2 linked regions of the Cupriavidus taiwanensis LMG 19424 genome follow. The protein of the gene in region 2 interacts with the protein of the main gene of each other region in a pairwise test. Links are inferred from orthologs where the notes say so. Each region holds a gene or a part of one and is shown on either strand. Other genes may lie near its edges. The genes, in order: aceE and nth.

Region 1 (6,314 bases), 170 kb from region 2 along the record:
GCGCAGGCCGATCAGCATCGAGTTTTCCATCGCGCGCCGGAACGAGGTCTCGGCCAGCAGCGCGCGCTGCGCCTCGGAGCGGCGGCTGGTATGCCGCCACATGCTCCACAGGCTCCACAGCAGGAAGCAGGACAGCCCCACCACCAGCCACAGCAGCATGTTGTTGGGCAGGTTCGAGGCCGGCGGGTAGGCATCGGCGCGCAGCGACAGCGAATGGCCCGGCGGGTCGAGCAGCACCTCATACGAGAGCGCGTTGCCCGGCACCGGCCGCAGCGAGGTGCTGGCGCGGGTCTGGTTGTTCTTGTCGATCAGCGAGAAGCGGTAGCGCTCGGTCAGCTCGGGCGGCAGCAGGTGGGTCAGGATGCCGTTGATCGAATACAGCGCGCCCAGCGTGCCGAGGAACTCGTTGTCGCGCACGATCGGCACTTCCATCAGCATGAAGCTGTCGCCGCGCTCGTTGACCAGCGGGCGCGAGTAGACCACGCGCTGGGTCTCGCGCGCGGCATCGAAGGTGTCGAGCACTTCGGGCTCGAGCGGCTGGTCCTGGCTCTCGCGCAGGCGGCTGGCGAACTCTGATGTCGACGGCAGCGACCAGCGGCCCCGCTTGGTGGCGTCGAGCCAGTTGATGAAGACGATCTCGGGGTTCTCGCGCAGGATCTCCTGCGCCGCGGTGCGGTAAGCGCCTTGCTCCAGCTGCGCGGCGGCGATGTCGCGCGCCAGCGAGGCCAGCTGGTCCTGGTTGCTCAGCAGCGAGAGCCGCACGCGCTGCTGCGCCCACGCCGCGTCGCGGTACAGCGCGTCGCGCTGCTGCTGGCGCTCGGTCTCGTGCAGCGACCACAGGATCACGCCCATCGCCACGGTGAAGAGCACAATGGCAACCAGCGGGATGAACATGAACCAGCTGGTGGCCACAAGGTTGCGCCAGCGCAGCCACCACAGGCCGCGCGGCGGCGCCACCGGGACGCCGTCGTCGGAGCCGAGCGCTTCGATCGGCCCAAGGCCCGCCGCCGGGGAGGGCGCATGCGGGACATGCGCGGACTCGCCGCCCGCGGCCTTGGCTGTACCCGACGCATCGGAAGGAAGCATGGCGGCGCGCAGGCTGCGGAAAAGACGATCGAGGCGGTTGGAAAACGGCATGGGAGGGATTGACGGCTGACCGACCAGTGTACCGAGATTATTGCGGTGCGTCGCTTGGGGAAAGCGCCAATGAAATCCCGGCGCCGCATGCCGGCGCCGCCAGGGCGGCGACACGCGCCATGCCCTTTCGGCAGTGCTTCTTTGTGCGCTGCCACATAATTCCACATTATAAAAAACGATATCGCAATTTGAAAATTTCGCTTGTGCTCGACTTTCGGCTTCCATAGAATCGGACCGACCCAAGAATGCGGGCGGTAGCCATGCGCCTGCCGCGCGGAGAAACCGGAACAGGTTTCCCGGCGGCGGCTCCGATGCAAGGCGGCAATGGCACCGATCCTCCGCAAGTCGGTGCGAGTCATACGTTGAGTCGTGTCCGGCGCGCCAGCGCGGACGCGGAAGCCAAGAATTCACCCAGGAGACAGTCATGTCCGCCGTACCAGAGCAGATCCTCGGCGCCTCGAGCGCCAACGACGCCGATCCCCAGGAAACCCATGAATGGCTCGACGCCCTGCAGGGCGTGCTGGCCGCGGAAGGCCCGGAGCGCGCCGCGTTCCTGATCGACAAGCAGATCGAATACGCTCGCGTGAACGGCGTGACCCAGCCGTTCCACGCCGAGACGCAATACATCAACACCATCCCGGTCGAGCAGCAGGCCCGCATCCCCGGCGACCAGGACATCGAGCACCGGATCCGCTCGTACACCCGCTGGAACGCCATGGCGATGGTGCTGCGCGCGAACAAGCACACCAATGTCGGCGGCCATATCTCGTCGTTTGCCTCGGCGGCCACGCTGTACGACGTCGGCTACAACCACTTCTGGCGCGCCCCGTCCGAGCAGAGCGGCGGCGACCTGGTCTTCGTGCAGGGCCACTCGGCACCGGGCGTGTACTCGCGCGCCTTCCTGCTGGGCCGCCTGACCCAGGACCAGCTCGACAACTTCCGCCAGGAAGTCGACGGCAAGGGCATCTCGTCGTACCCGCACCCGTGGCTGATGCCGGACTTCTGGCAGTTCCCGACGGTGTCGATGGGCCTGGGCCCGATCATGGCCATCTACCAGGCCCGCTTCATGAAGTACCTGGACAGCCGCGGCCTGGCCAAGGCTGGCGACCGCAAGGTCTGGGCTTTCCTGGGCGACGGCGAGACCGACGAGCCGGAATCGCTGGGCGCGATCGGCATGGCCGGCCGCGAGAAACTCGACAACCTGGTCTTCGTCATCAACTGCAACCTGCAGCGCCTGGACGGCCCGGTGCGCGGCAACGGCAAGATCATCCAGGAACTGGAGTCCGAGTTCCGCGGCGCCGGCTGGAACGTGATCAAGGTGGTGTGGGGCAGCAAGTGGGACGCACTGCTGGCGCGCGACACCAAGGGCCTGCTGATGAAGCGCATGATGGAATGCGTAGACGGCGAGTACCAGACCATGAAGGCCAAGGACGGCGCCTACGTCCGCGAGCACTTCTTCAACACGCCCGAGCTCAAGGCGATGGTCGCCGACTGGTCCGACGAGGACATCTGGCGCCTGAACCGCGGCGGCCACGACCCGCACAAGATCTACGCCGCCTACAAGGCCGCCAGCGAGCACAAGGGCCAGCCCACGCTGATCCTGGCCAAGACCATCAAGGGCTATGGCATGGGCGACGCCGGCCAGGCCATGAACGTCGCGCACCAGCAGAAGAAGATGCCGGTCGACGCGATCCGCAAGTTCCGCGACCAGTTCAATATCCCAGTCGCCGACGACAAGCTCGAAGACGTGCCGTACCTCACCTTCGAGGAAGGCTCGAAGGAACTGGAATACATGCGCCAGGCGCGCATGAACCTGGGCGGCTACCTGCCGGCGCGCCGCCAGAAGGCCGAAGCGCTGCAGGTGCCGGAGCTGAAGGCGTTCGAAGCCCTGCTCAAGGCCACCGGCGAAGGCCGCGAAGTGTCCACCACCATGGCCTTCGTGCGGATCCTGAACACGCTGCTGAAGGACAAGCAGATCGGCAAGCACGTGGTGCCCATCGTCCCGGACGAGTCGCGCACCTTCGGCATGGAAGGCCTGTTCCGCCAGGTCGGCATCTGGAACCAGGAAGGCCAGAAGTACGTGCCGGAAGACCATGACCAGCTGATGTTCTACAAGGAATCGCAGACTGGCCAGGTGCTGCAGGAAGGCATCAACGAAGCCGGCGCCATGTGCGACTGGATCGCCGCCGCCACGTCGTACTCGACGCACGGCGTGCAGATGATCCCGTTCTACATCTACTACTCGATGTTCGGCATCCAGCGTATCGGCGACCTGTGCTGGGCCGCCGCCGACATGCGCTCGCGCGGCTTCCTGCTGGGCGGCACCGCCGGCCGCACCACGCTGAACGGCGAAGGCCTGCAGCACGAAGACGGTCATTCGCATGTGTTCCACGCCGTCATCCCGAACTGCATCTCGTACGACCCGACCTTCCAGTACGAACTGGCGGTGATCATGCAGGACGGCCTGCGCCGCATGTACGCCGAACAGGAAGACGTCTATTACTACCTGACGGTGATGAACGAGAACTACGAGCATCCGGAAATGCCGGCTGGCGTAGAGCAGGACATCGTCAAGGGCATGTACCAGTTCCGCAAGGGCGTCGAGAACAGCAACGCGCCGCGCGTGCAGCTGCTGGGCTCGGGCACGATCTTCCGCGAGGTGATCGCCGCCGCCGAGCTGCTGAAGAAGGACTGGGGCGTCGAGTCCGACCTGTGGGGCTGCCCGAGCTTCACCGAACTGGCGCGCGACGGCCAGGCCGCCGAGCGCTACAACCTGCTGCATCCGGCCGAGACCCAGCGCGAAGCCTTTGTCACGCAGAAGCTGAAGTCGGCCCGCGGCCCGGTGATTGCCTCGACCGACTACGTGCGCGCCTTCGCTGAGCAGATCCGTCCGTACGTGCCGCGCCGCTACGTGGTGCTCGGCACCGATGGCTTCGGCCGCTCGGATACGCGCGAGAAGCTGCGCCACTTCTTCGAAGTGGACCGTTACTGGGTCACGCTGGCCGCGCTCAAGGCGCTGGCCGACGAGGGCGCGATCGGCCGCGACAAGGTTGCCGAGGCGATCAAGAAGTACAACCTCGACCCGAACAAGCCCAACCCGATGTCGGTCTGATCCGGCAGCCTGCACCCACCCCCGCAGTACGGCAACGCCGTGCCGCGGGCGCCTCGGGCCGAGTCCCGACGGCGCCTTGCGGCACGGCGGCGTGACAGAAGCGGGCGGCGAAGGTAATCTCGCCGCTTGCGGATGTCGCGCGTGCCGGCCTGCCCAGGAGACACTGAATGAGTCAAGCGATTGAAATCAAGGTGCCGGATATCGGCGACTATGACGCCGTCCCCGTCATTGAAGTGCATGTGAAACCCGGCGACAGCATCAACGCGGAAGACGCGCTGGTGACGCTGGAGTCCGACAAGGCCACCATGGACGTGCCGTCGCCGCAGGCCGGCGTGGTCAAGGACGTCAAGATCAAGGTTGGCGACAACGTGGCCGAAGGCTCGGTGCTGGTGATGCTGGAGCCGGCCGGGCAGGCCGCTGCCGCACCTGCCGCCGCACCTGCAGCCGCGCCCGCACCGGCTCCCGCGCCGGCACCTGCCGCAGCCGCTCCGGCCCCTGCGCCCGCTCCCGCTCCCGCTCCCGCTCCCGCCGCGGCGCCGGCCGCCGCTGGCGGCACCATCGAAGTCAAGGTGCCCGATATCGGCGACTACGACGCCGTTCCGGTAATCGAAGTCCACGTCAAGCCGGGCGACACCATCAGCGCAGAAGACGCGGTGGTGACGCTGGAATCGGACAAGGCCACCATGGACGTGCCTTCGCCGCAGGGCGGCGTGGTCAAGGAAGTCAAGGTCAAGGTCGGCGACAACGTGTCCGAAGGCACGCTGCTGCTGATCCTGGAAGGCGCGGCCACCGCCGCTGCTGCCGCACCGGCCGCTGCCGCCGCGGCACCGGCTGCCGCTGCCAGCGCGCCCGCTCCGGCGCCGGCGCCTGCCGCCGCGCCCGCGCCGGCCGCTGCGCCGGCTGCCGCGCCGGCCCCTGTCGGCGCAACCGGCAAGGCCGCCCACGCCAGCCCCTCGGTGCGCAAGTTCGCGCGCGAGCTGGGCGTCGATGTCTCGCGCGTGCCGGGCACCGGTCCCAAGGGCCGCATCACCCAGGAAGACGTGCAGAACTATGTCAAGGGCGTGATGACCGGCCAGGCCGCCGCGCCGGCCCAGGCTGCCGCGGCCGGCGCCGGTGGTGGCGAGCTCGGCCTGCTGCCGTGGCCGAAGGTCGATTTCACCCGCTTCGGCGAGGTCGAAAGCAAGGCCCTGTCGCGCATCAAGAAGATTTCGGGTGCCAACCTGCACCGCAACTGGGTCATGATCCCGCACGTCACCAACCATGACGAAGCGGACATCACCGACCTGGAAGCCTTCCGCGTGCAGCTGAACAAGGAAAACGAGAAGGCCGGCGTCAAGGTGACCATGCTGGCGTTCATGATCAAGGCCACGGTCGCGGCGCTGAAGAAGTTCCCGAACTTCAATGCTTCGCTCGACGGCGACAACCTGGTGCTGAAGAAGTACTTCAACATCGGCTTCGCCGCCGACACCCCGAACGGCCTGGTTGTGCCGGTGATCAAGGACGCCGACAAGAAGGGCGTGCTCGAGATCAGCCAGGAAATGAGCGAGCTGGCCAAGCTGGCGCGCGACGGCAAGCTCAAGCCCGACCAGATGCAGGGCGGCTGCTTCTCGATTTCGTCGCTGGGCGGCATCGGCGGCACGTACTTCACGCCGATCATCAATGCGCCCGAAGTGGCCATTATGGGCGTGTGCAAGTCGTACATGAAGCCGGTGTGGGACGGCAAGCAGTTCGCGCCGCGCCTGACGCTGCCGCTGTCGCTGTCGTGGGACCACCGCGTCATCGACGGTGCCGAGGCGGCGCGCTTCAACACGTACTTCGCGCAACTGCTGGCGGACTTCCGCCGCATCCTGCTCTAAGCGGGGTGGCGCCGCGCGGGCAGGGCAACAGCCTGGCCCGCGCGGCGCGCCACGCGCAACCGGGAGCAAGCCATGACTACCTGTGTTGTCGTCAGGAAGGGCGCCGAGGTGGCGATCGCGGCGGACGCGCTCGTCACCTTCGGCGATACGCGCCTGTCGCGCGCCTACGAGCGCAACCAGAAGGTGTTTCCGGTTGGCGACGGCTTTAT
Region 2 (5,981 bases):
CGTCCGGCACCGGGTCGGGGCCGAACACGATGTCCATGACTTCGGCGCGATGGCGGATCGACATCGGCACCACCAGGGTCCAGGCCATCAGCCGGCGCTGCCACGCGCGCGGCACGGCCATGGCCTTGAACACCGGCGAGATCGTAGTGGGCGGGTGAGTCAGCGGCGCGATCAGCGCCAGTCCGCCGACGCGCTCCGAATGGCGGATCGCCAGCGCCAGCGCGATGGCGCCGCCCAGCGAATGGCCCACCACCAGCGGACGTTCCAGGCCCAGCTTGTCGCACAGCGCGGCGAGCGCGTCGGCCTGCGCGGGCAGGTCGGCGGGGCTGCCTGGCATGCGCGTGGAATGGCCGGCGCCGGGGCGGTCGACGGCGACGACGCGGAAGCTCTCTGCCAGCGGCGCGATCATGCCGTAGCCGAAGTTCTCGAGCTGGCCCGACAGGCCATGCACCAGCAGCAGCGCCGGGCCTTGCCCGCGCTCCACCACATGCAGCCGCGCGCCGGGCACGTCGACAAAGCGGCCCGACGGCGGCATCGCCGCTTCGATGCGGCGGGCGGTACGCCAGGTGTACAGCCATAGCGCGGCGCCGGACAGCAGGATCAGGGCCGTCAACACGGCCAGGCTGGCCAGGATGACCGTCATGGCTGCACCTCGCTGGCGGCCACCGCCGTGTTGCCCCCCGTGGCGTCCTGGTGGCTGCGCGGCCCCCGCGGCGCCGGCACGGCGGCCGGCGGGGCGCCGAACTGGAGTACGCCATCGGCGATGCGGCCATGCCGGATCGTCAGCAGGTCCTTCAGGTAGTTCTGGTGCACGCGCCACGGCTTGCGGTCGCCCTGCCGTGGCAGCACGCCCGCGGCACGCTGCACATAGCCCGAGGTGAAATCCAGAAACGGCGTGGGCTGCACCGCGGCGGGCGCGCGCGGCACGGCGATGCGGTGGCCGTGGCGGTCCATGTGGCGCAGCAGGCGGCACACGTACTCGGCCGTCAGGTCCGCCTTGAGCGTCCACGAGGCGTTGGTGTAGCCGAAGGCCAGCACCAGGTTGGGCACGTCGCTGAGCATCATGCCCTTGTAGGCCAGGCAATCGGCGGGGCGGCGCGGCTGGCCGTCGACGGTGAGCGCCATGTCGCCCAGCATGTTCAGCTTGAGCCCGGTGGCCGTCACCACGATATCCGCGTCCAGCGACTTGCCGCTGGCGAGCTCGATGCCGTTTTCGGTGAAGCGTTTGATGGTGTCGGTGACCACCGAGGCGCGGCCCTCGCGCAGGGCGCGGAACAGGTCGCCGTCGGGTACCAGGCACAGGCGCTGGTCCCAGGGGTTGTAGCGCGGCGTGAAATGCGTCGCCACGTCGAAGCCCGCCGGCAACTGCGCCGCGGCCATGCCGACCAGGCGTGCCTTGACGCGTTCCGGCCGGCGCCGCGCCAGCTGGAAGAAGGTCATGCCGAGCAGCACGTTCTTCCAGCGCGTGGCGGTGTAGGCCAGCCGTTCGGGCAGCACGCGGCGCAGGGTGCGCGCGATGGCGTCCTCGCCTGGGCGCGTCACGATATACGTGGGCGAGCGCTGCAGCATGGTCACGTGCGCCGCGCTGGCGGCCATCGCCGGCACCAGCGTGACCGCGGTGGCGCCGCTGCCGATCACCACCACGCGCTTGCCGGCGTAGTCGAGCGACTCGTCCCAGAACTGCGGGTGCACGATGCGGCCGCGAAAGCGGTCCTCGCCGTCGAACGCGGGACGGTGGCCCTCGGCATAGCTGTAGTAGCCGGCGCACACATAGAGCAGGCGTGCGCGCAATCGCAGCCGGCTGCCGTCAGTGCTGCGTTCGGCTTCGACGGTCCAGCAAGCGTCGGCGCTGTCCCACGCCGCGCCGACCACGCGGTGGCCGAAGCGGATATGGCGCGTGATGCCGGTTTCTTCAGCGGTCTCGCGGATATAGGCGCGGATCGAGGGGCCGTCGGCGATCGCCCTGGCGCCGCGCCAGGGCTTGAAGCGGTAGCCCAGCGTGTACATGTCCGAATCCGAGCGGATGCCCGGGTAGCGGAACAGGTCCCAGGTGCCGCCGATGGCGTCGCGCGCCTCGAGGATGGCGTAGCGCTTGCCCGGACAGCGCCGTTGCAGCTGGCGCGCTGCACCGATGCCGGACAGGCCGGCGCCGACGATCAGCACATCGAGAACTGCGTCATCGGAACTGGCTTCACGCATGGGAGGCATCCGGTCGAGTGACACTTCTGACAACATAGGTTGTCAGAAGCGATCCCGCAAGTTTTCTGACAATAGGGAATGTCATAATGGCGCGCATGACCCCCGAGCTGACTCCCGCGCGCCGCTATCGCGGCGCCGAAGCCGAAGAGCGCCGCGCTCAGCGCCGCGCGCAACTGATCGCCGCGGCCGTGCAGGTCTATGGCGAGCGCGGTTACCAGAACGCCACGGTCAAGGCCGTGTGCGAGGCCGCTGGCCTGACCGAACGCTATTTCTACGAGTCATTCACCAACAGCGAGGCCTTGCTGCTGGCATCGTTTCAAACGGTGACCCATCGCCTGCTGCACACCTTGGCGCAGGCGGGCGAGGCGGCCGGCAACGACGGCCCGCAACGGGCGCTGGCGATGCTGCGGGCCTATTTCGGCGCACTGCAGCGCGAACCGCGTTCGGCGCGGGTGTTTCTGGTAGAGATCCGCGGTGTCAGCAAGCTGGTCGACGGCGCGCTGGCCGACTCGCTGGACGAGTTTGGCGGCCTGCTCGCGCAAGCGCTGCTGCCGCCAGGGCGCCAGCATGACCCGCTGCTGACGGCAGGCGTGGCGGGCGGGGTGGTCCATCTTGCCGTGCGCTGGATCCGCCACGGTTACACCCCCGATGTCGACGTCGTGGCGCGCACCGCGTTGCAGCTGGCGATGGTGCTGGCGCACGAGCCCGGGGAGGTAGCGGCTACAGCTGCGGTGCCGGGGTTTTCTCCCTGAACTCGCACAGCGGTTCGATGGCGCAATGCCAGCATTCCGGCTTGCGCGCCTTGCACACGTAGCGCCCGTGCAGGATCAGCCAGTGATGGGCGTCGTGCAGGAATTCATGCGGTACGCACTTGAGCAGCTTCTGCTCGACGATGTCGACGTTCTTGCCCGGCGCCAGGCCGGTGCGGTTCGAGACGCGGAAGATATGCGTGTCGACCGCGATGGTGGGCTGGCCGAACGCGGTGTTGAGCACCACGTTGGCGGTCTTGCGGCCCACGCCCGGCAGCGCTTCCAGCGCTTCGCGCTGCGCCGGCACCTTGCCGCCATGGCGCTCGACCAGGATGCGGCAGGTCTCGATCACATGCTTGGCCTTGGTCTTGTAGAGGCCGATGGTCTTGATGTATTCGCTCAGGCCAGCTTCGCCCAGCTCCAGCATCTGCCGCGGGGTATGCGCGACCGGGAACAGCCGGCGCGTGGCCTTGTTCACGCCAACGTCGGTGGCCTGCGCCGACAGCAGCACGGCGATCAGCAGCTCGAACGGCGAGCTGTACTCCAGTTCGGTGGCCGGGGCCGGGTTGACTTCGCGCAGTGTCTCGAAGATGGCACGGCACTTGGCAGCGTTCATGGTTCTTGTTTCCGGTCGGTAGCCGGGTCCTGGCCAGTATTGGGATCGTCCTGCCCCGGCGTCAGCCCGGCGCGCGCGCGCCGCGCATCGGCGGCGTCGATCTGGGCCTGCACCGCGGCCGACACGTTCTCGGTATTGCGCGGCCGCGCGGCCTGCTGCTTCTGCCGCGCCCGTTCGATCGCGGCCTGGATGATGGCGCGCTTGCGTTCCTGCGCGGCGCGCTCGGCATCGTTCTCGGGCGCTTCGGCCTGAACCGCGGCAAGCTTGGCGGCGGCCTTGGCGGCGAGGCGTGCGTCGTTTTCTTCGCGCTCGCGCACCAGCCGCGCCGTGCGCGCCAGGTAGCGTGCCTGCGCGGCATCGGCCTGCGCCTGCGACCACGCGTCCCAGCCGGTGCGCGTGCCGGTAACCGGCACCATGTCGATGCAGTCGACCGGGCAGGGCGGCACGCACAGGTCGCAGCCGGTGCACAGGTCGGGGATCACGGTATGCATCTGCTTGGCGGCGCCGGCGATGGCGTCGACCGGGCAGGCCTGGATGCAGAGCGTGCAGCCGATGCACAGGCTCTCGTCGATGCGGGCGACGGCGCGCGGCTGCTCGGTGCCGCGTTCGGGATCGAGCGGCAGGGGCTCGGTGCCCAGCAACGCGGCCAGGCGCTCGATACCTTGCGCGCCGCCCGGCGGGCAACGGTTGCAGGCGGCCTCGCCGCTGGCCATGGCTTCGGCGTAGGGGCGGCAGCCGCTGAAGCCGCACTTGGTGCACTGGGTCTGTGGCAGCAGCGCCTCGATACGGTCGGCGAGGGACTTGACGGCGGGATTCACGACAACGGACAGCAATCTAGGGGACAAGAGCGGATCAAAAAGCCGCGCCAGCGCGGCGCCGGCCACCGGCAGAGCGCCAAATTTGCGCGGTGCTGTGAGCGGTTGGCGACATAACGGCGGCCCTTACGGGGCGGACAATGTGCTGGCGGCCCCGGCGGCACCGGAGTCTCTGCGGACCCTGCGGTTTTCGCGCCGCAAGGATTATCCCCGATTTCGCCGGCGGACAGAAACGGCGATGATGCGCGTCGCGCGGCCGGATTGCCGCATTCCGGCCTGTGCCATAATCCGCGCAACGATCAACCACACTCCATGTCAACAGAGCCCAAGACCAAACGCGACCCGGAAGGGACGCGCCGACGCATCCTCGCTGCGGCCACCGAGGAATTCGCCAAGGGTGGTCTGGCCGGCGCCCGCGTCGACCAGATTGCCCGGCGCGCGGAGACCAACGAGCGCATGCTGTATTACTACTACGGCAGCAAGGAGGGCCTGTTCCTGGCGGTGCTGGAGAAGCAATACGCTAACTTCCGCGCCGCCGAAGAGCAATTGCACCTGGTCGACGAAGACCCGGTCGAGGGCGTACGCACGCTGGCCCGCTTCGTCTGGGACTGGTACTACGAGCATCCCGAGTTCATCCGCCTCGTCAACAGCGAAAACCTGCACGAGGCACGGCACCTGAAGAAATCCGCGCAGCTGCAGCAGTTGATCAATCCGGTGGTCGACGTGCTCGCCGACGTGATCCGGCGCGGCCAGCAGCAGGGACTGTTCCGCGACCAGATCGACGTGCCGCAGTTCTACCTGACCATTTCCGCGCTCGGCTACTACGTGCTGTCGAACCGTTACACCATCAGCGCCGTGATCGGCCGCGACGTGGCATCGCAGCAGGAGCACGAGCGCTTTGCCGAACTGCACACGGACATGCTGCTGAGCTACCTGAAGAAGCCATGAGCCGCCGGCAACGCTGCCCAGACAGAAACGCCCGCTTGCGCGGGCGTTTGTCTTTTACTTGCTGGCCACGGCCGCCGGGGCCTGGTGGTATTTGCGGATAAAGTCGCGCAGCTGCGGGTAGATGTCCTCGCGCCAGCGCCGGCCCGAGAAGATCCCGTAGTGGCCGCAACGCACGGCATTGAGGTGCTGCTTGCGGTTTTTCGGGATGCCGGCGCACAGGTCGTGCGCCGCGGCGGTCTGGCCCGCGCCGGAGATGTCGTCCAGCTCGCCCTCGATCGTCATCAGCGCCGTGCTCTTGATGTCCTGCGGACGCACCGGCTTGCCGTCGATCTCCCAGGTGCCGTTGGCCAGGCGGAATTCCTGGAACACCTCGCGGATGGTGTCCAGGTAGTACTCGGCGGCCATGTCGAGCACCGCGTTGTACTCGTCGTAGAAGCGCACGTGCGCCTCGGCGTCGTCGGCATCGCCCTCGACCAGGCTCAGGTAGTAGTCATAGTGCGAGGACAGGTGCCGGTCCGGGTTCATCGCGACAAAGCCGGCGTGCTGCAGGAAGCCCGGGTAGACGCGGCGGCCGTGGCCGGGATAGTTGGCCGGCACGGTGTAGATGACGTTGTTCTCGAACCACTCGTAGGACTTGTTGGTCGCCAGCGAGTT

Evidence for each region.
Region 1: the proteins of nth (region 2) and aceE interact in binary tests that used the Escherichia coli proteins (3 or more experiments, as listed by UniProt). The link is inferred for Cupriavidus taiwanensis LMG 19424 from one-to-one orthologs.

The regions. Positions count from the first base shown.
Region 1 is NC_010528.1:1,329,925-1,336,238, forward strand. What follows is about bases 1,186-4,449. They hold aceE (pyruvate dehydrogenase (acetyl-transferring), homodimeric type), read left to right. Parts: upstream 1,186-1,561; coding sequence 1,562-4,249; downstream 4,250-4,449. Other genes in these bases: aceF (dihydrolipoyllysine-residue acetyltransferase), read left to right, coding at 4,417-4,449. Also shown: RALTA_RS06190 (PAS domain S-box protein), read right to left, coding at 1-1,086; more of aceF, read left to right, coding at 4,450-6,105; RALTA_RS06205 (Ntn hydrolase family protein), read left to right, coding at 6,178-6,314. UniProt on the Escherichia coli protein: Component of the pyruvate dehydrogenase (PDH) complex, that catalyzes the overall conversion of pyruvate to acetyl-CoA and CO(2).
Region 2 is NC_010528.1:1,155,036-1,161,016, forward strand. What follows is about bases 1,743-4,673. They hold nth (endonuclease III), read right to left. Parts: upstream 3,565-4,673; coding sequence 2,920-3,564; downstream 1,743-2,919. Other genes in these bases: RALTA_RS05370 (flavin-containing monooxygenase), read right to left, coding at 1,743-2,199; RALTA_RS05375 (TetR/AcrR family transcriptional regulator), read left to right, coding at 2,286-2,951; rsxB (electron transport complex subunit RsxB), read right to left, coding at 3,561-4,382. Also shown: RALTA_RS05365 (alpha/beta fold hydrolase), read right to left, coding at 1-643; more of RALTA_RS05370, read right to left, coding at 640-1,742; RALTA_RS05390 (TetR family transcriptional regulator), read left to right, coding at 4,692-5,327; RALTA_RS05395 (polyhydroxyalkanoate depolymerase), read right to left, coding at 5,382-5,981. UniProt on the Escherichia coli protein: DNA repair enzyme that has both DNA N-glycosylase activity and AP-lyase activity. The DNA N-glycosylase activity releases various damaged pyrimidines from DNA by cleaving the N-glycosidic bond, leaving an AP (apurinic/apyrimidinic) site.